DNA from 4 places in the Escherichia albertii genome. Region 1 is predicted to be linked to each of the others. Evidence: predicted binding sites of a transcription regulator. Region 1 holds the regulator's gene; each other region holds the start of a gene.
What was found. Region 1 encodes CRP, which controls carbon source genes, mostly activating them, when cyclic AMP is high. Its sites were predicted from a motif close to ATGTGANNNNNNTCACAT; they were not measured.
Positions count from the first base shown of each region.

Region 2: PS053_RS16360 (YjcB family protein) is a predicted target of CRP. The motif match lies at 4,800-4,817, and genes of this name have one in related genera.
Region 3: drpB (cell division protein DrpB) is a predicted target of CRP. The motif match lies at 2,992-3,009, and genes of this name have one in related genera.
Region 4: PS053_RS07145 (YfcZ/YiiS family protein) is a predicted target of CRP. The motif match lies at 6,422-6,439, and genes of this name have one in related genera.

Region 1 covers NZ_CP117568.1:2,486,611-2,494,580, forward strand. The annotation lists gene PS053_RS12160 (ABC transporter ATP-binding protein) at 1-1,157, shown strand, start outside; gene PS053_RS12165 (hydrolase) at 1,157-2,179, shown strand; gene PS053_RS12170 (YheU family protein) at 2,173-2,391, shown strand; gene PS053_RS12175 (phosphoribulokinase) at 2,445-3,314, shown strand; gene PS053_RS12180 (OsmC family protein) at 3,369-3,773, opposite strand; gene crp (cAMP-activated global transcriptional regulator CRP) at 4,075-4,707, shown strand; gene PS053_RS12190 (YccS/YhfK family putative transporter) at 4,758-6,848, shown strand; gene argD (bifunctional acetylornithine/succinyldiaminopimelate transaminase) at 6,958-7,970, opposite strand, start outside.
Region 2 covers NZ_CP117568.1:3,368,582-3,376,551, forward strand. The annotation lists gene uvrA (excinuclease ABC subunit UvrA) at 330-3,152, opposite strand; gene ssb1 (single-stranded DNA-binding protein SSB1) at 3,404-3,940, shown strand; gene PS053_RS16360 (YjcB family protein) at 4,389-4,670, opposite strand; gene PS053_RS16365 (EAL domain-containing protein) at 5,118-6,704, shown strand; gene soxS (superoxide response transcriptional regulator SoxS) at 6,707-7,030, opposite strand; gene soxR (redox-sensitive transcriptional activator SoxR) at 7,116-7,580, shown strand.
Region 3 covers NZ_CP117568.1:973,780-981,749, forward strand. The annotation lists gene vsr (VSPR family DNA mismatch endonuclease) at 1-456, opposite strand, end outside; gene dcm (DNA-cytosine methyltransferase) at 437-1,855, opposite strand; gene PS053_RS04815 (phosphohydrolase) at 1,922-2,617, opposite strand; gene drpB (cell division protein DrpB) at 2,657-2,938, opposite strand; gene ompC (porin OmpC) at 3,581-4,768, shown strand; gene hchA (glyoxalase III HchA) at 5,283-6,134, shown strand; gene PS053_RS04835 (heavy metal sensor histidine kinase) at 6,249-7,607, opposite strand; gene hprR (response regulator transcription factor HprR) at 7,607-7,970, opposite strand, start outside.
Region 4 covers NZ_CP117568.1:1,455,474-1,463,443, forward strand. The annotation lists gene PS053_RS07120 (fimbrial biogenesis outer membrane usher protein) at 1-429, opposite strand, end outside; gene PS053_RS07125 (fimbrial protein) at 508-1,065, opposite strand; gene sixA (phosphohistidine phosphatase SixA) at 1,710-2,195, opposite strand; gene fadJ (fatty acid oxidation complex subunit alpha FadJ) at 2,398-4,542, opposite strand; gene fadI (acetyl-CoA C-acyltransferase FadI) at 4,542-5,852, opposite strand; gene PS053_RS07145 (YfcZ/YiiS family protein) at 6,033-6,317, opposite strand; gene fadL (long-chain fatty acid transporter FadL) at 6,689-7,970, shown strand, end outside.

The DNA of each region.
Region 1 (7,970 bases):
AAGAGCGCGTGACACATCTGCAAAGTTACATCGATCGTTTCCGCGCCAAAGCCACTAAAGCAAAACAGGCCCAAAGCCGCATTAAGATGCTCGAGCGTATGGAGTTGATTGCTCCCGCGCACGTCGACAACCCGTTCCGCTTTAGCTTCCGCGCACCGGAAAGCCTGCCAAATCCGTTGTTGAAGATGGAAAAAGTCAGCGCAGGCTATGGCGATCGCATTATTCTCGATTCGATAAAACTGAATCTGGTACCGGGTTCGCGCATTGGTCTGTTAGGCCGCAACGGCGCAGGTAAATCAACATTAATCAAACTGTTAGCTGGAGAGCTGGCGCCAGTCAGCGGTGAAATTGGTCTGGCGAAAGGGATCAAACTCGGCTACTTCGCCCAGCATCAACTGGAGTATCTGCGCGCCGACGAATCACCTATTCAACATCTGGCACGTTTAGCGCCGCAAGAGCTGGAGCAAAAACTGCGTGATTACCTCGGCGGCTTTGGTTTCCAGGGCGATAAAGTAACGGAAGAAACGCGCCGCTTCTCCGGTGGGGAAAAAGCCCGCCTGGTACTGGCGCTGATCGTCTGGCAACGTCCGAATCTGTTGCTGCTCGACGAACCGACCAACCACCTCGACCTCGACATGCGCCAGGCACTCACCGAAGCGTTGATCGAATTTGAAGGCGCGCTGGTCGTCGTTTCGCACGACCGCCATTTGCTGCGTTCCACTACTGACGATCTCTATCTGGTTCACGATCGTAAAGTCGAACCGTTTGACGGCGATCTGGAAGATTATCAACAGTGGTTGAGCGACGTACAAAAACAGGAAACTCAAACCGACGAAGCGCCGAAAGAGAACGCCAACAGCGCCCAGGCGCGTAAAGATCAGAAGCGTCGGGAAGCAGAATTACGTGCGCAAACTCAGCCCCTGCGTAAAGAGATTGCTCGTCTGGAAAAAGAGATGGAGGCGCTAAACACGCAACTGATGCAGGCGGAAGAGAAACTTGCCGACAGCGAACTGTACGACCAGAGCCGTAAAGCAGAACTGACCGACTGCCTGCAACAACAAGCCCGCGCCAAATCCAGACTGGAAGAGTGTGAAATGGCGTGGCTGGAAGCCCAGGAACAACTTGAGCAGATGCTGCAGGAAGGCCAAAGCAACTGATGGCGCAGATAACGGCAACCGATCTCAACGACGCCAGCAGCAGTGCTGAGTTCACCCCCATGCGCGGTTTCAGTAATTGCCATCTGCAAACCATGCTGCCGCGTCTGTTTCGTCGTCAGGTGAAATTCACCCCGTACTGGCAGCGGCTGGAACTGCCCGACGGCGATTTTGTCGATCTCGCGTGGAGTGAAGATCCCGCACAGGCGCAATATAAACCGCGTCTGGTTGTGTTTCACGGGCTGGAAGGCAGCCTCAATAGCCCTTATGCGCATGGTCTGGTCGAGGCGGCGAAAAAGCGCGGCTGGCTGGGCGTGGTGATGCATTTTCGCGGCTGCAGCGGTGAACCAAACCGTATGCACCGCATTTACCATTCGGGAGAAACCGAAGACGCCAACTGGTTTTTACGCTGGCTGCAACGCGAGTTTGGTCATGCGCCAACGGCTGCCGTCGGCTATTCGCTCGGTGGTAATATGCTGGCCTGTTTGCTGGCTAAAGAAGGCAATGATCTCCCGATTGATGCGGCAGTGATTGTCTCCGCGCCGTTTATGCTGGAAGCCTGTAGTTATCATATGGAAAAGGGCTTTTCCCGCGTGTATCAGCGTTACTTGCTGAACCTGTTAAAAGCCAATGCTGCGCGCAAACTGGCGGCCTACCCCGGTACGCTACCGATTAATCTCGCGCAGTTAAAATCGGTACGTCGCATTCGTGAATTTGACGATCTGATCACCGCCAAAATTCACGGCTACGCTGACGCTATCGACTATTATCGTCAATGTAGCGCCATGCCGATGCTCAATCGGATAGCCAAACCGACGCTGATTATTCACGCCAAAGACGATCCGTTTATGGATCATCAGGTGATCCCGAAACCGGAAAATTTACCTCCTCAGGTGGAGTATCAACTGACTGAACATGGCGGTCACGTCGGCTTCATTGGCGGTACGTTATTCCACCCGAAAATGTGGCTCGAGTCACGCATTCCTGACTGGTTATCAACGTATCTGGAGGCGAAATCATGTTGATTCCCTGGCAAGACCTCTCCCCCGAAACGCTGGAAAATTTAATTGAAAGCTTTGTGTTACGTGAAGGCACCGATTATGGTGAACATGAGCGCACACTTGAACAGAAAGTCGCCGACGTCAAACGCCAGCTACAGTGCGGAGAAGCGGTGCTGGTGTGGTCGGAACTGCACGAAACGGTCAATATCATGCCGCGCAGTCAGTTTCGCGAATAACCTGCAACCGTCGGCGGACGAGATAATAATGATAGCTAAGTCATGGAGTTACTATGTCTGCCAAACATCCGGTCATTGCGGTAACAGGATCCAGCGGCGCGGGGACCACCACCACCAGCCTCGCGTTTCGCAAAATATTCGCGCAGTTAAATCTGCATGCAGCCGAAGTGGAAGGCGACAGTTTTCACCGCTATACCCGCCCGGAAATGGACATGGCGATCCGCAAAGCGCGCGATGCCGGGCGGCATATCAGTTACTTCGGCCCCGAGGCTAACGATTTCGGCCTGCTGGAACAGACCTTCATTGAATACGGTCAGAGCGGTAAAGGGAAATCTCGTAAATATCTGCACACCTACGATGAAGCGGTACCGTGGAATCAGGTGCCGGGGACATTCACTCCGTGGCAACCGCTGCCGGAACCCACTGATGTCCTGTTTTATGAAGGTTTACACGGCGGCGTAGTCACGCCACAGCATAACGTTGCGCAACATGTGGATTTACTGGTCGGCGTGGTGCCTATCGTTAACCTTGAGTGGATTCAAAAGCTCATTCGCGACACCAGCGAGCGCGGGCACTCACGAGAGGCGGTAATGGACTCAGTTGTGCGTTCAATGGAAGACTATATCAACTACATCACGCCGCAGTTTTCCCGCACCCATATTAACTTCCAGCGCGTTCCCACTGTCGACACCTCAAATCCGTTCGCGGCAAAAGGTATCCCGTCGCTGGATGAAAGCTTTGTGGTGATCCATTTCCGTAATCTGGAAGGTATTGATTTCCCCTGGCTGCTGGCGATGTTGCAGGGTTCATTCATTTCTCACATCAATACATTAGTAGTGCCAGGCGGCAAAATGGGTCTGGCAATGGAGTTAATTATGCTGCCGCTGGTACAACGCTTGATGGAAGGGAAGAAAATCGAGTAACTCACTTTTGAAGCCGGATAGAATATTATCCGGCTTCATACTTTAATCATGAAATCACGCGTCAACCACTTCATACGAATGGGTAATATTCACTGCTTTTTCCAGCATTAGCGCCACCGAGCAATACTTTTCGGCTGAGAGATCCACCGCACGCGCAACCGCTGCGTCTTTTAAGTCACGACCAGTGACAATAAAATGCAGATTAATGTGCGTAAACAGGCGTGGCGCCTCTTCGCGGCGTTCAGAGGTCAGTTTTACTTCACAATCGACCACATCCTGACGCGCTTTTTGCAGAATAGACACCACATCAATGGCACTACAACCACCTGCCGCCATCAACACCATTTCCATCGGACTGGGGGCTTTATCGCCAGAATTGCCGTCCATTAAAATCTGGTGACCAGAGGCGGATTCGCCCAGAAAAGTTAACCCTTCGACCCACTTCACACGCGCTTGCATAATTGGAACTCCATTGCATCAATTTTCCTGACAGAGTACGCGTACTGACCAAATCGCGCAACGGAAGGCGACCTGGGTCATGCTGAAGCGAGACACCAGGAGACACAAGGCGAAAGCTATGCTAAAACAGTCAGGATGCTACAGTAATACATTGATGTACTGCATGTATACAAAGGACGTCACATTACCGTGCAGTACAGTTGATAGCCCCTTCCCAGGTAGCGGGAAGCATATTTCGGCAATCCAGAGACAGCGGCGTTATCTGGCTCTGGAGAAAGCTTATAACAGAGGATAACCGCGCATGGTGCTTGGCAAACCGCAAACAGACCCGACTCTCGAATGGTTCTTGTCTCATTGCCACATTCATAAGTACCCATCCAAGAGCACGCTTATTCACCAGGGTGAAAAAGCGGAAACGCTGTACTACATCGTTAAAGGCTCTGTGGCAGTGCTGATCAAAGACGAAGAGGGTAAAGAAATGATCCTCTCCTATCTGAATCAGGGTGATTTTATTGGCGAACTGGGCCTGTTTGAAGAAGGCCAGGAGCGTAGCGCATGGGTACGTGCGAAAACAGCCTGTGAAGTGGCTGAAATTTCATACAAAAAATTTCGCCAACTGATTCAGGTAAACCCGGATATTCTGATGCGTCTCTCTGCACAGATGGCGCGTCGTCTGCAAGTCACTTCAGAGAAAGTGGGCAACCTGGCGTTCCTTGACGTTACAGGTCGCATCGCGCAGACGCTGCTGAATCTGGCCAAACAGCCTGATGCCATGACTCACCCGGACGGTATGCAAATCAAAATTACTCGCCAGGAAATCGGTCAGATTGTCGGCTGTTCCCGTGAAACCGTAGGGCGCATCCTGAAGATGCTGGAAGATCAAAATCTGATCTCCGCACACGGTAAAACCATCGTCGTTTACGGCACCCGTTAATCCCGTCGGAGTGGCGCGTTACTGAATAGCGCGCCATTTTGTTTAACCCGATGTGGCGCAGACTGATTTATCATCCCGATATCAACTATGCACTACGCCAAACGCTGGTGCTATGTTTGCCCGTGGCCGTTGGGTTAATGCTTGGTGAGTTAAGATTTGGTCTTCTCTTCTCCCTGGTTCCTGCCTGCTGTAACATCGCGGGGCTTGATACTCCCCACAAACGTTTTTTCAAACGCTTAATCATTGGCGCGTCTCTGTTTGCTACCTGTAGTTTGCTGACGCAACTCTTACTGACAAAAGATGTTCCCCTACCCTTTCTACTGACCGGGTTAACCCTGATGCTTGGCGTCACTGCCGAACTGGGGCCTTTACACGCTAAATTACTCCCCGCATCGCTGCTGGCTGCCATTTTTACCTTAAGTCTGGCAGGATACATGCCAGTCTGGGAACCGTTGCTTATCTACGCATTAGGCACGCTCTGGTACGGGCTGTTCAACTGGTTTTGGTTCTGGCTCTGGCGCGAACAACCGCTACGCGAGTCACTTAGCTTGCTGTACCGTGAACTGGCAGATTATTGCGAAGCCAAATATAGCCTGCTTACCCAGCATACCGATCCTGAAAAAGCATTGCCGCCGCTGCTGGTGCGCCAGCAAAAAGCCGTTGATTTAATTACCCAGTGCTATCAGCAAATGCATATGCTTTCCGCGCAAAATAATACCGATTACAAGCGGATGCTGCGTATTTTCCAGGAAGCGCTGGACTTACAGGAGCATATTTCGGTCAGTTTGCATCAACCTGAAGAGGTGCAAAAGCTGGTCGAGCGTAGCCATGCTGAAGAGGTTATCCGCTGGAATGCGCAAACCGTCGCCACTCGTCTGCGCGTACTGGCTGATGACATTCTTTACCATCGCCTGCCAACACGTTTTACGATGGAAAAGCAAATTGGCGCACTGGAGAAAATTGCCCGCCAGCACCCGGATAACCCCGTAGGGCAGTTCTGTTACTGGCATTTCAGTCGCATTGCCCGCGTGTTGCGTACGCAAAGGCCGCTTTATGCTCGCGACCTGTTGGCCGATAAACAACGCCGGATGCCTTTACTCCCGGCGTTGAAAAGCTATCTCTCATTGAAGTCTCCGGCGTTGCGTAATGCCGGACGACTGAGCGTGATGTTAAGCGTTGCCAGCTTGATGGGAACTGCTTTGCATTTACCGAAATCGTACTGGATCCTGATGACCGTGTTGCTGGTAACGCAAAATGGCTATGGTGCGACTCGCTTGCGGATTGTGAATCGTTCCGTCGGAACTGTCGTTGGGTTAATCATTGCAGGCGTGGCGCTGCACTTCAAAATACCGGAAGGCTACACCCTGACGCTGATGCTACTCACCACGCTCGCCAGCTATCTGATATTGCGCAAAAACTACGGCTGGGCGACGGTCGGTTTTACCATTACCGCCGTGTATACCCTGCAATTGCTGTGGCTGAACGGCGAGCAGTACATCATTCCTCGTCTTATCGATACCATTATTGGTTGTTTGATTGCTTTCGGTGGCACGGTCTGGCTGTGGCCGCAATGGCAGAGCGGCTTATTGCGGAAAAACGCCCATGATGCTTTAGAAACCTATCAGGAAGCGATTCGTCTGATTCTGAGTAAAGATCCACAACCTACACCACTGGCCTGGCAGCGAATGCGGGTGAATCAAGCGCATAACACCCTCTATAACTCATTAAATCAGGCGATGCAGGAACCCGCATTTAACAGCCATTACCTGGCCGATATGAAACTGTGGGTAACGCACAGTCAGTTTATTGTTGAGCATATTAATGCCATGACTACACTGGCGCGGGAACATCGGACATTACCGCCGGAGCTGGCACAAGAATATTTGCAGTCTTGTGAAATTGCCATTCAGCGTTGTCAACAGCGGCTGGAGTATGACGAACCGGGAAGTTCTGGCGATACCAATATTATGGATGCGCCGGAGATGCAGCCGCACGAAGGTGCGGCAGGTACGCTGGAACAGCATTTACAGCGGGTTATTGGTCATCTGAACACCATGCACACCATTTCGTCGATGGCGTGGCGACAGCGACCGCATCACGGGATTTGGTTGAACCGCAAGTTGCGGGATTCGAAGGCGTAATCAATTCATTGCCTGGAGCAAACCGTAGGTCGGATAAGGCGTTCACGCCGCATCCGACACCTTTTGTCTGATGCGACGCAAGCTGCGTCTTATCAGGCCTGGGTCCGTTTTACGCCCCAACCACCTTCGCCATGGCGCGGGCAAAACGTTGCATCCCTTCGTCGATATCAGCGTCTTCCACCACCAGCGACGGTGCAAAGCGCATTACATCGGGGCCGGCATTCAACACCATGACGCCAGCCTCAGCGCCCGCATACAGGAAATCACGCGCCCGACCTTTGTACTGTGGTTTCAGCTCAGCGCCAATCAACAACCCCATACCGCGAATATCGCTAAACACATCGTACTGCTGATCTATCTTCTGCAAATGGTCAACAAAACGCTGGCGTTTCGCGTGAATACCTTCCAGCACCTCCGGCGTATTGATGATATCAAAGGCCGCGCCCGCCACCGCACAGGCCAGCGGATTACCGCCGTAGGTTGAACCGTGAGAACCCGGATGAAACGCAGAAGCAATTTCTGCCGTAGTCAGCATGGCGCTAATCGGGAAGCCGCCGCCTAAGGCTTTCGCAGAGGTCAAAATATCCGGCGTCACGCCATAGTGCATATAGGCAAACAGATCGCCGGTCCGCCCCATCCCGCACTGCACTTCATCAAACACCAATAATGCCTGATGCTGATCGCACAACTCGCGCAAGCCTTGCAAGAATTCTGGCGTCGCTGCCGTCACGCCGCCCTCTCCCTGAATCGGCTCAACAACGACCGCGCAGGTATGATCATCCATCACGGCTTTTACTGCGTGGAGATCGTTAAAGGGAACGTGGATGATGTCTGCCGGTTTTGGCCCAAAGCCGTCGGAATATTTGGGCTGCCCGCCCACCGAGACGGTAAACAGCGAACGACCATGAAAAGCGTTGTGGAAGGCAATAATTTTGGTTTTGAACGGGCTATGGCGCACACAGGCGTAATGGCGTGCCAGTTTAAAGGCTGTTTCGTTAGCTTCCGTGCCGGAGTTCATAAACACTACGCGTTCGGCAAACGTTGCCTCAATCAGTTTACGCCCAAGACGCAGCGCCGGTTCATTGGTGAAAACGTTACTGATATGCCATAGCGTTTCCCCCT
Region 2 (7,970 bases), 880 kb from region 1:
TGCCTGATGCGCTACGCTTATCAGGCCTGCATGATCTCTGCAATATATTGAAACTGCATGTTTTTGTAGGCTGGATAAGGCGTTCACGCCGCATCCGGCAAGAACAGAGCGTATTTTGTCAATAATCAGAGGCCGCTCAGAAAGCGGCCTGAGAATGATGACAAACGCAAAATAGCCTGATGCGCTACGCTTATCAGGCCTACGTGATCTCTGCAATATATTGAAACTGCATGTTTTTGTAGGCTGGATAAGGCGTTCACGCCGCATCCGGCAAGAACAAAGCGCACTTTGTCAATAATCTGAGGCCGCTCAGAAAGCGGCCTTAGCGACTACAGCAGCGGCTTGAGGAAGCGCGCTGTATGTGAAGCTTCGCACTCTGCGACAGTTTCTGGCGTGCCGGAGACGAGGATCTCACCGCCGCCGCTACCACCTTCCGGTCCCAGGTCGACAATCCAGTCAGCGGTTTTAATCACGTCGAGGTTGTGCTCAATCACCACAATGGTGTTGCCCTGATCGCGCAGTTTATGCAGTACGTCGAGCAGCTGCTGAATATCGGCAAAGTGCAGGCCGGTGGTTGGCTCGTCGAGAATATACAGCGTCTGCCCGGTGCCGCGTTTTGACAGCTCACGCGCCAGCTTCACACGCTGGGCTTCACCGCCGGAAAGTGTGGTGGCGGACTGACCCAGACGAATGTACGTCAGGCCAACATCTATCAGCGTTTGCAGTTTACGCGCCAGCGCCGGAACGGCATCAAAGAACTCACGCGCCTCTTCGATGGTCATATCCAGCACTTCGTGGATGGTTTTACCTTTGTACTTAATCTCCAGCGTTTCGCGGTTATAGCGTTTACCTTTGCACTGGTCGCACGGTACGTAAATATCCGGCAGGAAGTGCATCTCCACTTTGATAACGCCATCGCCCTGGCAGGCTTCACAGCGTCCACCACGGACGTTAAAGCTGAAACGTCCGGGCGTATAACCGCGCGCACGGGATTCCGGTACGCCAGCGAACAGTTCACGCACGGGCGTAAATACGCCGGTATAGGTCGCCGGGTTAGAACGCGGAGTTCGACCAATCGGGCTTTGGTCGATATCGATCACTTTATCGAAATGCTCCAGCCCCTGAATATCGCGATACGGTGCTGGTTCCGCGATGGTTGCGCCATTCAACTGGCGTTGCGCTATCGGGAATAGCGTATCGTTAATCAGCGTGGATTTACCGGAACCAGAAACCCCGGTGATGCAGGTGAACAGGCCAACCGGCAGCGTTAACGTCACGTCTTTCAGGTTGTTGCCGCGCGCGCCCGTCAGTTTTAGCACTTTTTCTGGATTCGCAGGTACGCGTTTCTTCGGCACTTCAATCTTGCGTTTACCGCTCATGTACTGCCCGGTCAATGACTCCGGCACAGCCATAATCGCTTCCAGCGGACCTTCCGCGACCACTTCACCGCCGTGAACACCCGCGCCCGGGCCGATGTCGATCACATGGTCAGCCGCGCGAATGGCGTCTTCGTCGTGCTCCACTACAATTACGGTATTACCGAGATCGCGCAGGTGGATAAGCGTTCCCAACAGACGTTCGTTATCGCGCTGATGCAAGCCGATGGAGGGTTCATCCAGAACATACATAACGCCAACAAGGCCTGCGCCAATCTGGCTTGCCAGACGGATACGCTGGGCTTCGCCGCCGGAAAGTGTTTCTGCCGAGCGGGAAAGAGTCAGGTAATTCAGCCCGACGTTAACGAGGAATTTCAGGCGATCGCCAATCTCTTTAAGGATTTTTTCCGCAATTTTTGCTCGCTGGCCGGCGAGTTTGAGATTGTTGAAGAACTCCATCGCATGACCGATGCTCATATCGGAGATAGCGGGCAGCGGCGTATTCTCGACATAGACGTGGCGCGCTTCACGACGCAGACGCGTCCCTTCGCAACTGGCGCATGGACGATTGCTGATAAATTTGGCCAACTCTTCGCGTACCGCGCTGGATTCCGTCTCTTTATAACGGCGCTCCATATTGTGCAGCACGCCTTCGAACGGATGACGACGGATAGAGGTATCGCCACGATCGTTCATGTACTTGAATTCGATATTTTCTTTGCCGGAACCGTACAGCACCACTTTTTGCACGTTCGCGCTCAGGCTGCCCCACGGCGCTTCGACGTCGAATTTATAGTGATCTGCCAGTGATTTCAGCATCTGGAAGTAGTAGAAATTACGCCGATCCCAGCCGCGGATCGCGCCGCCTGCCAGCGACAGCTCAGGGTTTTGGATCACACGATCGGGATCGAAATATTGCTGTACGCCAAGACCGTCACAGGTCGGACAGGCGCCCGCCGGGTTGTTAAACGAGAACAGACGCGGTTCCAGTTCGCGCATACTGTAGCCGCAGATCGGGCAGGCGAAATTCGCAGAAAACAGCAGCTCTTCCGCTTTCGGGTCGTCCATATCGGCGACGACCGCCGTGCCGCCGGAAAGCTCCAGCGCAGTTTCAAACGACTCCGCCAGACGCTGGGTAAGATCGTCACGCACTTTGAAGCGATCAACCACGACTTCAATAGTGTGTTTCTTTTGCAGTTCCAGTTTTGGCGGATCGGAAAGATCGCAGACTTCGCCATCAATGCGCGCGCGGATATACCCCTGACTAGCCAGATTCTCCAGCGTTTTGATGTGTTCGCCTTTGCGCTCTTTAATGATTGGCGCAAGCAGCATCAGACGTTTACCTTCCGGCTGCGACAGCACGTTGTCCACCATCTGGCTGACGGTTTGCGCCGCCAGCGGAACATCGTGGTCTGGGCAGCGCGGCTCGCCGACGCGGGCGTACAGCAGTCGCAAATAGTCGTGGATTTCGGTGATTGTCCCCACCGTGGAGCGCGGGTTATGAGACGTCGATTTCTGTTCAATTGAGATGGCGGGTGAAAGCCCCTCAATATGATCGACGTCCGGCTTTTCCATCAGTGACAGAAACTGCCGCGCATAGGCAGAAAGGGATTCAACGTAACGACGCTGCCCTTCGGCATATAAGGTGTCGAAAGCGAGCGAGGATTTGCCAGAACCCGAAAGCCCGGTCACGACAATCAGTTTGTCGCGGGGGATAACGAGGTTGATATTTTTGAGATTATGGGTGCGGGCGCCCCGAACTTCGATCTTATCCATTCACCTTTCCCGGATTAAACACTTTCTTGCCCGGCGGCATGGCGCTACCGGCGGTCACAAACGGTTAATTATGACACAAATTGACCTGAATGAATATACAGTATTGGAATGCAAAACCCACAATACAGTGTAACAATGTCGGGCCATGTTTGTTTACCGGAACCGAGGTCACATCGTGGTAAAAGCGCTATTGGTAATGGTACAATCGCGCGTTTACACTTATTAGAACGTTTTTTTCAGGAGACACGAACATGGCCAGCAGAGGCGTAAACAAGGTTATTCTCGTTGGTAATCTGGGTCAGGACCCGGAAGTACGCTACATGCCAAATGGTGGCGCAGTTGCCAACATTACGCTGGCTACTTCCGAATCCTGGCGTGATAAAGCGACCGGCGAGATGAAAGAGCAGACTGAATGGCACCGTGTTGTGCTGTTTGGCAAACTGGCTGAAGTGGCCAGCGAATATCTGCGTAAAGGTTCCCAGGTTTATATCGAAGGTCAGCTGCGTACCCGCAAATGGACCGATCAGTCCGGCCAGGATCGCTACACGACAGAAGTTGTCGTAAACGTCGGCGGCACTATGCAGATGTTGGGGGGGCGTCAGAGTGGTGGCGCTCCGGCTGGCGGCAATATCGGTGGCGGTCAGCCGCAGGGGGGTTGGGGTCAGCCTCAGCAGCCGCAGGGTGGCAATCAGTTCAGCGGCGGCGCGCAGTCTCGTCCGCAGCAGTCCGCTCCGGCAGCGCCGTCTAACGAACCGCCGATGGACTTTGATGACGATATCCCGTTCTGATTTGCCATTAAGAAAACAGGTTATGTTTTCTTAAGGCGGGAAATTAAAGCTCCGTCAACCATAAAAAGAAGCCTCCTTTGCGGAGGCTTCTCAGATTTGCTGACAAAGTGCGATTTGTTCATGCCGGATGCGGCGTGAACGCCTTATCCGTCCTACAAAAGCATGAAAATTTAATACATTGCAAAGATTGTGTAGGCCTGATAAGCGCAGCGCACCAGGCTATTTTGCGTTTGCTATCATTCTGAGGCCGCTTTCTCCGCGGCCTCAGATTATTGACAAAGTGCGATTTGTTCATGCCGGATGCGGCGTGAACGCCTTATCCGTCCTACAAAAGCATGAAAATTTAATATATTGCAGAGATTGTGTAGGCCTGATAAGCGCAGCGCATCAGGCTATTTTGCGTTTGTTATCAGTCCCAGAAGCTTCTCTTTGCGGAGACTTCTGTTTATCAGGTCAAAATCATCGGCCACTGTGGTGGCGCCTGATTCATTCCTTCCACCATCACGGACTCAATATTGCTCCAGATGGCGGTAATATCCGCCATTGTGATGCCAAGCAATCCCATCGCGAACCAACAGGCGGAAACGACCCCCAGACCACTGCTGATTACTGCAAGCCCGATGTAATCAGAGCGACGAAAACGAATGTTGAGCGTACTGGCCAGAAACATCAGTACGGCGCTAAGAAGTTGCCAGCGGAGAAGAACCACGCCAGTGGTGAGGGTAGCCATCGAAAAATTCCTCTGAAAATAGCCGATGCCCTGGACAGCGCGACGTTGCTCACTGGAGGCGTGGTACACTCTGGCTATCGTGGGGCTTGCAGAACACAAAAATGAAACGCTAAATCTGTTTCATCATTTTTGTGAACTATATCACACTTGATTGTTTGTTAGCCAGATTATGCCATCGCTTTTATTTCTGTACTTATTATGTGGTTTTTCAGCGGCATTGAAGGAACGCCAAATAACAAAACGTTGTAACTTCCTGCCAGTTTTCTCTTTTTCAGGAAAGCTCTTTTGATATCAGCGAGTTATTTTTATTAGAACAACAATCATAAAGGTATCAATTTCAAATCAGGCAAAAGTGCTATTTATACCGTAAGATTTATCTAACGTCGTCGGTAGTCAGGGTTTTCACCTTGCAATGACCAGATATAACCAGGCAGGGAATGAATAGAAATGAGTCATAGCGCACGACACAAATTGCTGGCGTTGCCGGGCATTGTCTTTGTAGTACTTCTTCCCATCATTCTGTCGCTATGGATTGCTTTTCTTTGGGCGAAATCAGAAGTTAATAGTCAGCTTCGTACCTTTGCGCAGTTGGCGCTGGATAAATCCGAGTTGGTTATTCAACAGGCAGATTTGGCGAGCGATGAGGCGGAACGTTATCAGGGACACGTTTGTACTCCCGCCCATCAAAAGCGAATGTTGAATATTATTCGCAATTATCTTTATATCAATGAACTGATATATGCCCATGATAATCATTTTTTATGCTCATCGCTTATGGCCCCTGCTAACGGCTATATGATTGCACCTGCAGATTATAAGCGTGCTCCCAATGTTTCTATTTATTATTACCGTGATACGCTCTTTTTTTCAGGTTATAAAATGACCTATATGCAGCGGGGAAATTATGTGGCAGTTATCAACCCTCTATTCTGGAGCGAGGTGATGTCTGACGATCCAACGCTGCAATGGGGCGTGTATGATACGGTAACGAATGCTTTTTTCTCGTTAAGTAAATTGGCTTCGACAGAAACATTTTCACCTCTGATTCATCAGAATGAGTTAACTCTGGAGCGGAACGGTTACTTATATGCAATAGTCCATTCAACAAAACGTCCGATTGCCGCCATTGTTGCCACCTCAAAACAGCGTCTTCTCTCCCATTTTTATAACCATCTTATCTTTGCTTTACCCGCAGGTATTTTGGGGAGTCTTGTACTGTTATTGCTCTGGTTGCGTATAAGCCAGGAGTACCGCTCTCCCAAACGAAAATTACAGCGCGCACTCGAAAAACGGCAACTCTGTCTTTATTACCAACCCATTATCGACATTAAAACAGAAAAATGTATTGGCGCCGAAGCGTTGTTGCGGTGGCCCGGAAATCAGGGACAGGTGATGAACCCGGCAGAGTTTATTCCTCTGGCGGAAAAAGAAGGAATGATTGAACAGGTGACTGATTATGTCATTGATAACGTATTCAGTGAGCTGGGCGCGTATCTGGCAACCCATGCCGATCGCTATATTTCCATTAACTTGTCGGCTTCCGATTTTCATACTTCACGTGTGATTGCGCGAACCAATCAAAAAACAGAGCAATACGCGGTGCGCCCACAGCAAATTAAATTTGAAGTGACGGAACATGCGTTTCTTGATGTCACCAAAATGACGCCGATTATTCAGGCCTTCCGCCAGGCGGGTTATGAAGTGGCAATTGATGACTTTGGCATTGGTTACTCCAACCTGCATAACCTTAAATCATTGAATATCGATATTTTAAAAATCGATAAATCGTTTGTTGAGACGCTGACTACCCACAAAACCAGCCATTTAATTGCGGAACATATTATTGAACTGGCACATAGTCTGGGACTAAAAACGATCGCAGAAGGGGTAGAAACTGAGGAGCAGGTTAACTGGTTGCGTAAACGTGGCGTGCGCTATTGCCAGGGCTGGTTCTTTGCAAAAGCGATGCCGCCGCAGGTATTTATGGCATGGGCGGAGCAAGTACCCGCGCGCGAGTTAACGCGCGGGCAGTGAAACTACAGGCGATGGCGATAATCGCTGGGGGTGCGATCAAACTGCCGACGGAAAACGCGAGAAAAGGTCTGCTGCGAGACATAACCCAGATCCATCGCGATATCAAAAATAGGGCGCTCGGTGGTGCGCAACTCGACGGCGGCCAGCAACAGGCGGCGTTGACGAATGTAATCGCCAAGCGTTTGATGCGTCACCGCGCGGAACATCCGCTGCAAGTACCACTTTGAATAGCCTGATTTTTTCGCGACGATGTCAATGTTCAGCGGCTGGTCGATATGTTCGTCAATCCATGCAATAAGATCCTGAATAATTTTCTGATGGGACATAAATCTGCCTCTTTTCAGTGTTCAGTTCGTTAATTCATCTGTCGGGGAGTATAATTCCTCAAGTTAACTTGAGGTAAAGCGATTTATGGAAAAGAAATTACCCCGCATTAAAGCCTTGCTCACCCCAGGCGAAGTTGCGAAACGCAGTGGTGTGGCGGTATCGACGCTGCATTTTTATGAGAGCAAAGGTCTGATTAGCAGTATCCGTAACAGCGGCAATCAGCGGCGATATAAGCGTGATGTGCTGCGATATGTTGCAATCATCAAGATAGCTCAACGCATTGGCATTCCACTGGCGACTATTGGCGAGGCGTTCGGCGTATTACCTGAAGGGCATTCCTTGAGCGCAAAAGAGTGGAAACAACTTTCGTCGCAATGGCGAGAAGAGCTGGATCGCCGCATACACACTCTGGTGGCGCTGCGTGATGAGCTGGATGGTTGTATTGGTTGCGGCTGCCTTTCACGCAGTGACTGCCCGTTGCGTAACCCTGGCGACCGTTTAGGAGAGGAAGGAACAGGCGCGCGTTTGTTGGAAGACGAGCAAAACTAAAGCGCCGCAAGGGCGCTTTAGTTTGTTTCCGGTCTTTGTCTTTCTCTCTATCCCGCTGGTACACGGGAGGGTTTCCCCCGACGTCAACACACCTCATTCGAGCACGTGGTGGAGGTTCCGGTTTGTGTCGATATACTAATTGTATGTCACCCTTGTTTCTTCGCCAGTGCAAAGCGGTGCTTTTTAGCCGCAATGTTTTTGCCCTCTTGCGCGATTTTTTGCTGCAACTCTTCGCCACAAAACGTCTGTAAATGCCGTCATTTTGCGCACTGACGATAACGTTTGCGCATCAATTGCCTGGTTTTTCATCGTTAATACAAGAAAAGGGAAAAAAGCAACAAACTTTGGTTGAAAAAGCCGCTATGATCGCCGGATAATCGTTTGCTTTTT
Region 3 (7,970 bases), 1.5 Mb from region 1:
AATTCCCAAAGAGTCGATCTGCGCGCTGGCTCCCTCGCCGCAGATCCACTCTTCCAGACGCTCGGTAAGCGCCGCATCCGTCAACTTCTCGCGCCCACGTAATGCACACTCCCAGATAATCAATACACGCCAGCCGAGTTCCTGCAATCGGCTGATATCACGACGATCGCGCTCAACGTTTTTACCGATCTTCTCCAGCCAGAATTCGGTTCGTGTGGCAGGAACTTTAAACAGATAGCAGTGATGATGATGCCAGAAGCAACCGTGGGTAAATATCACACAGCGATATTCATCAAGGACAAAATCTGGTCGTCCGGGCAGAGCGGCATCCTGAACGCGAAACGCCAGCCCTTGCTCAGTTAACAGGCTGGCAAGACGCTTCTCAATAGCCGTATCGCGCGTGGCGATCGCGCGCATATTTTTACTACGTGTGGCCTTATCGTGAACGTCGGCCATGTTGTGCCTCTTGTTGACGCAACGCTACCGCCTGTTTGATTTTTGGCTCAAGCAGTTTTGCCACCGCGGCAAACACCGGGACAACCACCGAGTTACCGAACTGGCGATAAGCCTGGGTATCAGAAACCGGAATGCGGAATTTCGCTTCATGCGGCGCTTCAAAACCCATCAAACGTGCGCATTCGCGAGGGGTTAGCCGACGTGGACGATGTTGCTGATTCTGCGGATCGTCAAAATCTCTCTCGCCCGTTGCCATATCCCAGCCGCGATCGATTAAAATTTCCGCGCCATCTTTGTAATACCGTGCAGAAAGCGTACGAGTAACGCTTTGCGGGTTATTCGGATAAACCATTCCGTAACCAAAGCCATTACCACGCGCCTGATGTTTTTTCGCATAGCGATAAAGATACTTCCACAGCACCGGCGTCAGGATATATTTCGCTTCGACCACCGGGTCCAGCAACTGTGCTAATGTCACTCGCTGCGTTGAAAAACACTGGTTGATATCACGCAGAGTAAAACCGGCTTTCAAATTAAGATCGCGACGGAAGCCTACCAGCACAATGCGTTCACGGTGCTGTGGCAAAAAATGTTTACCGTCGATGATTTTCGGATCGTCCGGGCCGTTATCTTCTGCATCGGCGACGTCATAGCCCAGTTCGTCCAGCGTCTGCATGATGATGCGAAATGTTTTGCCCTGGTCATGACTTTTCAGGTTTTTGACGTTTTCGAGCACAAAAATCGCCGGACGACGAGCATCAATGATGCGCGCCACATCAAAGAACAATGTCCCCTGGGTATCGCAGGCAAAACCGTGCGCACGACCAAGTGAGTTCTTTTTCGATACGCCAGCCAGAGAAAATGGCTGGCAAGGAAAACCGGCCAGTAAAACATCGTGTTCAGGTATGTGCTGGCGGATATGCTCCGCCGCGGCAGCATCACTCACGCCCTCTTTATGGCTCAGGGTGATGTCGCGGATGTCTTCATTAAAGTGATGTGTCGCCGGATCGCAATAATAGTTAGCTTTATAGGTGCGCACCGCATGTTTGTTCCATTCGCTGGTAAATACGCACTGACCCCCTATCGACTCAAACCCGCGCCGAATGCCGCCAATTCCGGCAAACAGATCGATAAAGCGAAACGCATAGTGTGGATGATGCGCTGGCGGTTTAGGTAACAGCGTTTGCAGATGAGTAAACTCTCTTTCACTTAAACGGTGCCATGCCGAATCATTCGCCAGAGCTCGTTTTAAAATCGCTGCGCTCCAGTGGTTCTCACCTACACTATTAAGTTGCGCCACCAGCGTTTTAACATCATAAATTTGCAGCAGCTTCTCCAGCATTGCCTGTACGGCATTCCCGGTGCTGTATGAATCGGTTACTGAAATATTTTCCTGCATAGATTTAACCGGCCATATGAGATGGCCGACAGGTTAACATATTTACATCGGTTTAGGGGCCACGGGTCAGTCTGCCGGAGAAAACGCACGAATCACGTCGTGGTCTATCTTCTCATATTCACCTGACAACTCCGCGCTTAACCTGGCCATAAACTCAACCAGAAAACGGGCGTTATGCTGCGCCAGCATTTTGCCTTTTGCCGTTTGCATCGTCAGCGGTAATTTCAACAGCTTGGTCTGGAAATGATCCAGCGCATAGCGTTTATCGTCGAGCGAACGATGCTGCGCAAATGGATCTTCGCCATCAAACAGTTCCACGCCCAACGAACCAGAAACCGCAAACACCCGCGCCAGACCTATTGCGCCTAAGGCTTCCAGCCTGTCCGCATCCTGGACAATTTTGGCTTCCGCCGTTAAAGGTGCGATTTGTGCGCTGAAACTGTGCGCAGCAATAGCATGGCAAACGGCATCTATTTTCTCTGGCGGAAAATCGGCAAACTCATCACGCAGGATGCGACGCGTCTCCTCTGACGCCAGTATTGAGGAACGTTGCCGCTGCGGATGATTTTTCGCCAGACTGACGATGTCATGAAAATAACACGCCGTTAAAATCACCAGCATATCTACAACTTCATCAGACGCCAGTTTCTGTGCCGTTGCCCAGACGCGGCGAAAATGATACAGATCGTGGGCGGCATCCTGGTGTTGATGATGGCGTTTCAACCAGGTTTCAAATTGTGTCTGCCAGTGATGTAAGTCCATATGCGCCCCGTTACAAATGAATCGCAACCTTAGCAGTTTTTATTCATAGCGTCTGCTACGTACAGGCCGCGGGCGGGTATACCAGGCAATGCCGCCTAATAACGCCCCAACCAGGGCCATAAATAAAAAGCCCACTAACGCACCTAACAACTTCCCCGCAGTAGAGCCTAAATCACTTTCAAACCCCGAAACGGGTGCATCCGGGATTCGGCTCATCACCCAAACGTAACGTGCCATTGCCCAGACGAAATAGCCGCACCATGTATAGAAAGCCCATAAAGCCAGTTTGCCCCCAGGGCTACGAGAGAGTCTCTCTTCCATCGTTGTCGAAACGCGCTCCATTTGAGATACCCAAAATCACTCTTAGCTATTTTATGTGACAAATGTCACATTTTTCCATATCGGATGAGTCAGTCAAGTCTTACTCATTTTTTGAACAAATATATTATTCTTACCCGGGAGCAATAATTGCTGAAAAAACAAATGCGAGAGCATTTTCTTCATGGCTGAGATAAATTAATTTATTCTTCTATTGAATATATTCGCATTGAATACGATTATCTCTTTTTTGTTTTCTGTGTCATGATACTTACGTTATTAGCCTTTTATCGTCTTATTTCATTTTTTGGCCGGCATGATGCCGGCTTTTTTTATGCTTTTATTAATGTGCGCCAGATCACATCAGGTCTTCATTGCAAATAACATTGACATGGCCTATCAATTCAAGAAAACAATAACACACTGATATAATTATATAATTACGCTGAATAATTGTATCTATAACCTATATGCGTGAATTATATTAAATAAAATAGAAACATTTTGAAATCTTTTAAATACATTTGTTACATGTAATCTTTAAAATAAAATGAACTTCATAGAATAGTATCCAAATGTGCTTTTTATTGGATAACGGCACTTATTGATATATTCATGAAGATTATAATCACAAGGGAATACATAATGAAAAGAAAAGTTCTGGCAATGCTGGTCCCGGCGTTATTAGTTGCTGGCGCAGCAAATGCGGCTGAAGTCTATAATAAAGATGGTAATAAACTGGATTTGTACGGAAAAGTAGATGGTCTGCACTACTTCTCTGATGATTCTAGTAGCGATGGCGACATGTCATATGCTCGTATTGGTTTCAAAGGCGAAACCCAAATCGCTGACCAGTTCACGGGTTACGGTCAGTGGGAATTCAACATTGGTGCAAACGGCCCTGAAAGTGATAAGGGCAATACTGCTACTCGTCTCGCATTTGCGGGTTTAGGTTTTGGTCAGAACGGTACCTTCGACTATGGTCGTAACTACGGTGTCGTTTATGACGTTGAAGCCTGGACCGATATGCTGCCAGAATTTGGTGGTGATACCTACGCTGGCGCCGACAATTTCATGAATGGTCGTGCTAACAACGTTGCTACCTATCGTAACAATGGTTTCTTTGGTCAGGTTGATGGTCTGAACTTCGCTCTGCAATATCAGGGTAACAATGAAAGCAGTGGTCCATTCGGCCAGGAAGGTTCTGGTAATGGTAAAGGACGTGGCATTACCAAAGAAAATGGCGACGGCTTCGGTATGTCCACTTCCTACGACTTTGACTTCGGTTTAAGTCTGGGTGCAGCTTATTCTAACTCAGACCGTACCGATAGGCAGGTCCATAAAGGTACCCATAATACTCGTGATGGCGACCGCTTCGATGCAACTGCTGGCGGTGAAACGGCTGAAGCATGGACCGTTGGTGCTAAATACGACGCTAATAACGTTTACTTAGCAACCATGTATGCTGAAACTCGTAACATGACTGGTTACGGTGATGCTGATGCTATTGCTAACAAAACTCAGAACTTTGAAGTTGTTGCACAGTACCAGTTCGACTTTGGTCTGCGCCCGTCCATCGCTTACCTGCAATCTAAAGGTAAGGATTTAGGCGGTGTAAGTAGTGATAACTACGATAGCAAGGGTAATCATCATTACGCCAACAAAAGTCTGGTTAAATACGTTGATATTGGCGCTACCTACTACTTCAACAAAAATATGTCCACCTATGTTGATTACAAAATCAACCTGCTGGACAACGACGATAATTTCTACAAAGAAAACGGCATCGCTACCGATGATATCGTAGCTGTAGGTTTAGTTTACCAGTTCTAATCAGCTAACGCGTTGCTAAACACGTTAATGAAAATTGTAATATGGCCTGGGTTCGTTTCTCATCGAACTCAGGCTTTTTATCATCTCCAAATACCCAGCAATAGCAGCATTATTTTCTTAACGTACAATATCCACCACAACCGGAGAAATTATGAACTTAACGGGTTTCATACCCAAAGAAAACGTGTGCCATGATTCTCCCCATTTTTCCCCTTCTACTGCACCTCAATGCATCACATATCACAATTGAAGATTGCGCCACCGAAGGGTCAATCTCATCTTTTCTGAAAAATGAACTAAAATAAGCTGATGCTACCTGAGATTATTTAACTCGATAAGGAAAAATCAGTGTGTTCAATATTCATCATCAGTGCAACATCATCATTACATATTCACTGCCCTTACCTACCGCTTTCGATATATTGACTCCATTTTCCTTTCTGGTTAAAGATAGCGACCAGCTCAGTCGCGAATATAGTGACGAACTTACCAAAGTAACAATAAGGAATACACTATGACTGTTCAAACAAGTAAAAATCCACAGGTTGACATTGCCGAAGATAATGCATTCTTTCCTTCAGAATATTCGCTCAGCCAATATACCAGCCCAGTTTCTGATCTCGATGGCGTTGACTATCCAAAACCGTATAGCGGTAAGCACAAAATTCTGGTGATCGCCGCTGATGAACGCTATTTGCCGACTGATAACGGCAAACTCTTCTCAACGGGCAATCATCCGATTGAAACGTTGCTGCCATTATATCATCTACATGCGGCGGGTTTCGAATTCGAAGTTGCGACCATTTCCGGCCTGATGACGAAGTTTGAATATTGGGCTATGCCGCACAAAGATGAAAAAGTGATGCCATTTTTTGAGCAACACAAATCTTTGTTCCGCAATCCGAAGAAATTAGCGGATGTTGTCGCCAGCCTGAACGCAGACAGCGAATATGCAGCGATCTTTGTTCCCGGTGGTCATGGTGCACTCATCGGTTTGCCAGAAAGTGAAGACGTAGCCGCCGCTCTGCAGTGGGCTATCGAAAATGATCGTTTTGTTATCTCCCTTTGCCATGGTCCGGCAGCTTTTCTGGCGCTTCGCCAGGGCGATAACCCACTGAACGGTTATTCCATTTGTGCATTCCCGGACGCTGCAGACAAACAAACGCCAGAAATTGGCTATATGCCAGGCCATCTGACCTGGTACTTCGGTGAAGAACTGAAGAAAATGGGAATGAACATCGTCAATGATGATATCACCGGACGGGTTCATAAAGACCGTAAACTTCTGACTGGCGACAGTCCTTTCGCAGCGAATGCGTTAGGTAAACTGGCTGCCCAGGAAATGTTGGCGGTTTACGCGGACTAATGCCCGTTACGTGTTAATTTAAGCGAATAATTAACCGCAGCACGTTAACGTTCAGAGCGTGACTGCGGTTTCATTTTAACTTCATATTTAGATATGAATAATGCTTGCCATAAGTTAGTTTCTTTGCGGTAAAATAATTCGGAACACATTGTTGTTATTTATATAATGGTACGTAGCACTTCCACCATGCAATTCAGCAATCGCTTTGACTAAAGATAGCCCAAGTCCATGACCTACGGAATGGCGCGAATTATCACCTCGCCAGAATCTGCGGAAGAGTTTTTCTGGTTCATTAATTCTGGCTCCATGGCTGGCGATATCAATATTGAGATAGCTATTTTCATCAAGAAAGCTTGCTATATAAATAAGTGATTTTTCTGGTGAATATCGAATAGCATTAACAATAAGATTCGATAACATTCGTTGTAGCAAAATTTTATCAGCATATATTTGCCGATCACAGTCAATCTTAAAATGAATATCTTTCTCGTCAGAAAGATACTCAAGATAATCGATTAGATTTTCAACTTCTCTTTTAAGAGAAAGTAATTCAAAATTAATCAAGACATTACTTTTCTGTGCCCTTGCCAGAAATAATATATTCTCTGTTAATCTGGAGATGTTTTCTAATTCCTCAATATTTCCGGCAATTGTTTTTTGGTATTCAGAAAGACTTCTCGTTTGACTGAGCGTTACCTGATTCTGACCAAGTAATGCATTAATTGGCGTTCTAAGTTCATGAGCAAGATCGTCAGCAAATTGGCTAAGTCGTTCAAAATCTTTTACTAACGCCTGATGCATCTTATTCAGCGCTTGCCCAAGAGGCTTAAGTTCACCAGGTAATGAACTGGTCTCAACAGGTTCACTGATATCGTTATAATTCATGTTTTCAGTTACACCGCACAACTTTTTTATGTCCCGCAATCCCGTTTTAATTAAAATCGGACTCAACACCGAACACAAGATAATGGTGACAACACAAATTATAATGCTGTTAATTTTATATTGTTCAAGCATGTTATGTCGTGCTGAGGCCAATTTAGCCACAGTAACCGTTAATGATGGCGTAACCTCATCAATATTAATTCGTAATGCATCTATCTCTGTATCGTTGATAATACTTCGATAAATACCAGCAATACTTATCGTCTCAGAAGCAGGTATGTTATTTAACATATCATTGTTAACATTTGTACGGTTAACTATTTTATTGATACCAGTACCATGGATGATCAATATATCCTGGCTAACATCCATCATCCGGTTAAAGTACACGGGCAATGTATCAGGATTTACGCCATCAATTAACAATTGCTTGATCTGCGCTGTCCGGTTAATCAATGTAGTATCGTCTCTCCATTTCAACTCACTCGCCAGACCGCTATAGAGGGTCCATACGATCCCAGAGCCAGCAACAGATAGCAATAATATAAAAAGCAAAGTTAAGCGGACTGTTATAGATAATCTTTTCATTATTTTTTTACCGCAACTAATGAATATCCCATCCCTCTGATCGTTGCAATTAACTTTTCATTAAAAGGATCATCAACCTTCGCGCGAAGCCTGCGAATGGCAACATCTACCGTATTGGTATCACTATCGAAATTAATCCCCCAGACTTCACTCGCAATAACTGTTCTGGGTATAATTTCGCCTGCTCTGGATGCCAATAGCCAAAGCAACTGAAACTCCTTACGCGTCAGAGTGATATTTACATTATCCCTGCTCACATTTTGACTTACTGAGTCCATTTTCAATCCACTGATTTCTAATGTTGAATTCAGAGCGTGATGTTGTCTCAATTGCGCCCTGACTCTTGCCAGTAACTCAGAAAAT
Region 4 (7,970 bases), 1.0 Mb from region 1:
TAATGCCGACTGGCTGAGATCGCCCTCAACCGTCATCCCATCTAACTGACCTGACTTCAGACACTGACCGTCATGCGTCCATTGTAAAGCTTTGGCGATATCGTCTTTCAGACCAAACAGCGCGACCAGCTCCGGCGTCAGGCAGGCATAACTTTTACTGGCGTCATTCTCTGCAGCGTACCAGTAAATATCATATTCGTTGGGTAACGGTTGTTTATTTACCAGAACACGTAAATTATATTTCCCGGGTTCGACGTAGCCTTTATGAGAAAAGCGACCAAGGTCGATTTTCGTGTCGCCTTTTAATTCCAGAAAACGGGGGTCAAATTGAATGGTATCATCGGCCCATGCATTAAACTGGCATCCTGTTATCGCCAGAGCGATATACCAGGGCAGCCCACGTAAACGAAATAAAGAGTGGTCAGGCATACACGTATCATCCGTGATTATAATAGTTTAATGGCGATATATTGAGGCCCCATAGCGTAACGCCATGGGGCAACCACATTAGAGATAGGTAATCTGGAAGGTGGTGAGGGTTTCAAAGGCGCCCAGATCGGCCTGTGTAGCTTCACCCACTAACCAGGCTTTAAATTCCAGAGTCTGTTTAGCTTTGCCTTTGCCAGTAGCGGTATCCATCACAATACTCTGTTTGATAGGCTGACCCACTCTATAACCAGCACCCGCTTTATCGCCAATCACCAGGCTGACGTTTTTCATTTCACGTCCCGTATCCTGGCTAAACAGCGCATAGTTATCGGTATTCGGGCCAGTATAATTCGTACCGGTGAATGTCGTTTCCATAGTGGTTTCAGTACCGAATGCACAGTCCTGCAAACGGATCTGGAAAGATTTCGGTGTAGACGTGGTGTTTAAGATCGCGCTGGCGCCAATATCACCCATGTCGACTTGCAGTTTGTGATCGTCAGGAATAATAGAGCAGACAGAATCTTCCAGCGTACCGTAGAAACGCGCGGTACCGTTGTTAGCGGCAAAAACAGAAGCAGAAGAAAGCGCACCCATGACCAACGCTGCCGCAACGGCAGTTTTAACAAACTTACTCATTATTCATCCTTAAACTCTAAATGATTAAAATATAAACATCGTGGAATATATAATCCGCAGATCATAAATATCCTGGAAGTGTTTATACCCAGCCATCGAATAAGCTATCCGACCAATAGTGAAATAGGTCGAGCAAGAAGATATTCTTTGGTGTGGCGAGACATTACGGTTTTTGTCCAGATGCTTCAATTTAATTTTACTTAATTCAGAAGTTAGAAAATATTGTTATATAGAAACAATGTATTTATTCATAAGACTATCCTGATTATTTTGTACACTTTATGTTAAAAACACGACATAAACATACACCATGCAAATATTTATCATTCGCAAAAAGCACAAAAAAAATATTTAATTTGCCTGCCTGTTCTTTTATGAATATAATTTAAAGGAATTTAAATAATATATTATCTGGACCCAATAATATTATTAGTAATACCCGCCATAGGTTTTGAGTTTATTAATGTAATAATACATCACGACGAAAAATCTCCTCTTCCCCTCGACGAACTCTCCAAAAGCTCCCAAAGGCGCTAGCTGAAAGCGGAGATAAAGATAACCCGGCTTGTTTTCGGTCGAGTGTTGATGATGAGATGTAAAACAGAAATGCCCGATATGTTGCTCATATCGGGCATACCAGGAGGTTAAATCGCTTTCGCCATCTTCAGATTACATGGGCTCATTTGCCAGTTGAATGTACCGTTTCCGCTTTCATCAAGCGTTACACAGGCAATGGCTGAAGTGGTAAACATAGGCGGCGTTTCGCCCGGGCATAACTCGGAAACCAGATACCCAACTAACGGTAAGTGAGAGATAACCAGGACCGATTTGACACCCTCGTTGGTCAATGCCTGAAGATAAGCACTGACCAGACCAACATCGCCGCAGGGCGTCAACTCCGGCAGAACTTCCACGCTGGAAGGCAGATCCATACAATCCCCGACTTCTTCCAGTGTTTGCTCGGCTCGCAGGAACGGGCTCACCAGAACACGTTCGATTTCCACTTTTTGACCTTTCAGCCAGTTCGCCATCAGGCGAGATTCGTCACAACCATTAGTGGTCAGAGGACGAACCGAATCACTGGCGGCATCGAGGGCTGCGTCGCCGTGACGCATGATAAAAACTTGCATATTGCACCGCTTTTGTTAACCAGATTCACCCGTCTTGTTTCATCTGAAACCAGAGAAACGAAACGGTGGCCGGCATTGTGCCTTATCCATTCACCGAATGAAACGCTGTTTTTTACCTCAATGGCGTAAGTATAGTCAATATGTGTTTACATTTTGACCTGAACTCCGCCATTCAGCGCGGATTGATATAGCTTTGACCCTTTTAATGAGGGTCAGTTGCAGTTGTTTTCCAAAAACTTTCTCCACGCTCGCTCATCTCTTGTAAACGTTCACAAGGGGTAAAGCGCGAACCATACTGCGTGGCCAGGCGTTGCATTATCGCCACGACTTCCCCCACCCCGAGTGTATCGATATAGCGGAACGGGCCACCAAGAAACGGCGGGAAACCAATACCAAATACGGCGCCAATATCGCCATCGCGGGCACTGCGAATAACCTGTTCGTCCAGACAACGTACGGCTTCATTCAGCATTAACATCACGCACCGCTCAGCAATCTGTGGTGCGGAAAGTCTCCCCTGCCCTTGTGCGCCAATCAGCGGATAAATGGCGGGATCGACCTGTTTTTTGCTTTTACGCCCTTTTGGGCCATAAAGATAGAAACCCCGGCCATTTTTTCTGCCTTTGCGATCGTCATTCAAAATTGAAGAGACAATATTTGCAGGCGCGCTAAAACGCTCTCCATAAGTTGCTTCCAGTACAGGAATAATTTTAGTCCCGGTGTCGATTCCTACCTCATCCAAAAGTTGGATTGGTCCGACAGGAAAACCAAATTTAACCAGCGCTGCATCGATATGCTCCACACGCTCGCCTTCAGTCAACATGCGGATAGCTTCGTTAATGTACGGCGCTAAAATGCGATTGACATAAAACCCGGCTTTATCCTGCACCACGATCGGCGTTTTACCTTGTTTTTTCGCCAGTTTTACCGTGGTGGCGATGGTTTGCGCCGATGTACCGACATGAGGAATAATTTCCACCAGCGGCATTTTTTCGACCGGACTAAAGAAATGCAGGCCGATAACCTGTTCTGGTCGCGTGGCATACGCGGCGATATCGCTAATGGGTAAAGATGACGTATTCGACGCAAAAATAGTATGAGAAGCGCAATTTTGCTCAACTTCTGCCACCATCTTTTGTTTTAATTCGAGATTTTCAAATACCGCTTCAATAATCAAATCGCGATGTGAAAAACCGCGGTAATCCGTCGTACCGGAAATTAAAGCCAGTTGCTTGTCGCGTTCGCTGGCTTTGAGATGACGACGGCGCACTTTGCTGTCCAGCTGATCCCAACTGTATTTCAACGCATGATTAATGCCCTGGGCGTTGATATCTTTAATTCGTACCGGAAGACCCGCTTTGCAGGCAGTGACGTAAGCAATACCGCCGCCCATCAAGCCGCCGCCTAAAATCCCCACGCTGTTTAATGGGCCAGGTTCGACATCGCTACCGGGATCTTTCTTCACTTCTGTACTGGCAAAAAAGAGATTACGCAGAGCTTGCGATTGCGGCGTCATCGCCAGCTCGCCAAAAGCACGAGCTTCAGCGTCATAACCACTGCTGACGCCTTGCGCCAGCCCGGTTTCGATAACCTCAAGAATACGCTCTGTCGCCGGATAATTGCCCTGTGTTTTCTGCTCTGTTTTTTTGCCGACCATTTTGAACAGCAACGCACGCCCCAACGGCCCCGCCATTACGCGCTCACGGATTGGGAGAGTTCGTGAAGCCTGACGATTCTGCTTCGCCAGCTCTACCGCGGCTTCCAGTAAAATGGAATGAGGAACGACATCATCCACCAGTCCAGATTTTAACGCCTGTTTCGCACGAAGTTGCTTGCCGGTGAGGATCATCTCCAGCGCAGTGCTAACGCCCACCAGTCGGGGTAAACGCTGAGTTCCGCCCGAACCGGGCAATAATCCCAGTTGGACTTCCGGTAAACCAAGCACCGTTTTAGGGTCGTCACTACAGACGCGTCCGTGACAGGCCAGCGCCAGCTCCAACCCGCCACCGAGGCAAGCGCCGTGGACAGCGGCAATAACCGGTACGGGTAAGGCATGAATTTCCGCCATCAACTGCTGGCCTTGCCGCGCCAACGCTTCCGCCTCTTGTGCCGTTTTGCAGTTGCCGATCATGTTGATGTCTGCCCCGGCAATAAAGTTGTCCGGCTTCGCGGAGATAAACACCACGCCGCGCAGATTTTTGTTTTCACGGAGTTGCTTAATGATGGCGCGTACCTGCGAAGCGAACTCTGCCTTCAGGGTATTCATTTTCTCGCCGGGAACGTCAATAGAGATGACGGCAACATTGTCCAGACGCACATTGAGGGTAAATGCTGATGCTATTTCCATTATTCCGCCTCCAGAACCATTGCTGCGCCAAGTCCACCTGCGGCACAGGCGGTCACCAAACCAAATCCACCGCCACGGCGGCGCAGTTCATGTAAGGTCTGGGTGATCATTCGCGCACCTGTTGCGGCAAAAGGATGACCGTAAGCAATGGAACCGCCGAGCACATTAAATTTACTGTCGTCAACTTCACCGGTAGCATGCATTCTTCCTAACACATCGCGGGCAAAACGTTCACTACCGAGTAACTGGATATTCGCCAGCGTTTGGGCGGCAAAGGCTTCGTGCATATCAATCAACGTCAGATCGGCCATCGTCAAACCAGCACGTTCCAGCGCCAGCGGTGTTGACCAGGCCGGGCCGAGCAACATGTCCTGCCAGACATCAATCGCGGTAAACGCGTAGCTACGCAGATATCCCAACGGTATCAGCCCTAATTCTTTCGCCCGCGATTCGGTCATCAGGATCACAGCGGCTGCGCCATCGGTCAGCGGCGTACTGTTCGCCGCAGTCACTGTGCCATGTTTACGATCAAACGCCGGGCGTAACTTTGCGTAATCAGCAAGCGTGGAATTACCGCGAATATTATTATCTTCTGCGAGAGGCTGTTTATAAGGAGGGATGTAGGCGGTCATCACCTCTTCTTTAAGTTTTCCTTCCGACCACGCCAGAGCGGCACGTTGATGCGAACGATGGGCCAATGCATCCTGCTGTTCGCGAGTAATGCCGTATGTTTTCGCCATTTGCTCCGCAGTGTCACCCATTCGCAAGCCGGTGGAGTATTCCGCCACCGCAGGCGGTACAGGCATCAGGTCACGTAAACGCAGGCGGGAGAATAGTTTCAGACGCTGGCTCAGCGTGCGGGCTTTGTTGACATCCACCAGCACTCGCGCCAGTTTTTTACTGACGCCAATTGGCAATACGGAAGAGGAGTCAGCTCCGCCCGCAATACCCGCGCGAATGGTTCCCGCCATTAAACTTTCGGCAACGTTAGCGACAGCCTGAAAACTCGTGGCGCAAGCGCGACTAACGCTATAAGCATCGGTATGGACATTCATTCCGACGCCAAGAACAATTTCACGGGCAATGTTGGGGGCTTCCGGCATTTGCACAACCTGACCAAAGACCAGTTGTTCAATCACATCGGCGGGAATTTCACTGCGGGCGAGCAGTTCACCGACCACCATCTTCCCCAAATCAACAGCAGGAATGCCATGAAATGCCGTCGCCTGACGGGCAAAAGGCGTACGTAGCCCACTGACAATGGCGATACGATCGCCGTGACGGGTAACCAGCGGTAAAACCTGACCCATAACATTCCCCTGTAAAAAAAAGATATAAAGTGGTCTGACCTGATCATAGTCTTAACCATTTTTTTACATTTAGCCAAGCAGAGAAAAGGGAAAGTGAGAGCTATGACACAGTGATAACGGGAAGAAGAAAAGAAAACGCCCCTGCCAGCAACGGGCAGAGGCGTCGTTATCCGAGAGGAATTAACGCAGACCCAACTGGAAGATCAGCATTTCAGCTTCGCAGGCAAAAGTAAAATCAATATCCAGACGAACACCGTCAGACTCTTCAGTGAAAGTCGGAGTAATTTTGCACGGTTCGGACTCTACGCTACGGGCTTTTTCAGTCAGCGCCACCAGCGTTTGTTCTGCTTCTGCGCGGTTTGCAAACACACGGCTGTAAGACGCGGTGCAATCGGAGTTGTCCATAATGGTGCCAACATCCATACAGCAGCAAACCGGGGTTTCATCAGCACTACATTTACTCATCGTTGATTTCCTCTGTATGTGCACCCAAGGTGCCAGATAAACGTTACGGATATTTTACGCTTCTGGAAAGTGCCGCTCCAGTTGTTAATTCTGCAAAATCAGATAAGTGACCGAAATCACACTTAAAAATGATCTAAAACAAAATTCACCCAAATGAATGAGTGCGCCACCTCCAAATTTTGCCAGCTGGATCGCGTTTCTTTGATCATATTTGAAAAAGTATCGAAACATACTTGCAACATTCTATCTGGTCCGACCTATACTCTCGCCACTGGTCTGATTTCTAAGATGTACATCAGACCCTACACTTCGCGCTCCTGTTACACCACGTAACATAGTTTGTATAAAAATAAATTATTGAGGTTATGGTCATGAGCCAGAAAACCCTGTTTACAAAGTCTGCTCTCGCAGTCGCAGTGGCACTTATCTCCACCCAGGCCTGGTCAGCAGGCTTTCAGTTAAACGAATTTTCTTCCTCTGGCCTGGGTCGGGCTTATTCTGGGGAAGGCGCAATTGCCGATGACGCGGGTAACGTCAGTCGTAACCCGGCGTTGATTACTATGTTTGATCGCCCGACTTTTTCTGCCGGTGCGGTTTATATCGATCCTGATGTGAATATCAGCGGGACTTCTCCGTCTGGTCGTAGCCTCGACGCGGATAACATCGCGCCGACGGCATGGGTTCCGAACGCTCACTTTGTGGCGCCAATTAACGATCAGTTTGGTTGGGGAGCTTCCATTACCTCCAACTACGGTCTGGCGACAGAGTTTAACGACACCTATGCAGGTGGTTCTGTCGGTGGTACAACCGACCTCGAAACCATCAACATGAACCTAAGCGGCGCCTATCGTTTAAATAACGCATGGAGTTTTGGTCTCGGTCTGAATGCCGTCTACGCCCGCGCGAAAATTGAACGCTTCGCGGGCGACCTGGGGCAACTGGTTGCAGGTCAGATTATGCAATCTCCCGCCGGGGCGACGCCACAAGGGCAGCAACTGGCGGGCATGGCTAATAGCATCCCAAGCGATGAGAAAATTGCTCATCTGAATGGCAACAAGTGGGGCTTTGGCTGGAATGCCGGCATCCTGTATGAACTGGATAAAAACAACCGCTACGCGTTGACCTACCGTTCTGAAGTTAAAATTGACTTCAAAGGTAACTACAGCAGCGATCTGCCAGTGGCTATTAACAACTACAATTTCGGTCTGCCAACGGCTACGGGCGGAGCAACGCAGTCAGGTTATCTGACGCTGAATCTGCCTGAAATGTGGGAAGTGTCGGGTTATAACCGTGTCGCGCCGCAATGGGCGATTCACTATAGCCTGGCTTACACCAGCTGGAGCCAGTTCCAACAACTGAAAGCGACCTCTACCGGTGGCGATACGTTGTTCCAGAAACATGAAGGCTTTAAAGACGCTTACCGCATCGCGTTGGGTACCACTTATTACTACGATGATAACTGGACCTTCCGTACGGGTATCGCCTTCGATGACAGCCCGGTTCCGGCACAAAACCGTTCGATTTCCATTCCCGATCAGGACCGTTTCTGGCTGAGCGCAGGTACGACTTATGCGTTTAATAAAGATGCATCCGTCGATGTTGGCGTTTCTTATATGCACGGTCAGAGTGTGAAGATTAACGAAGGCCCATACC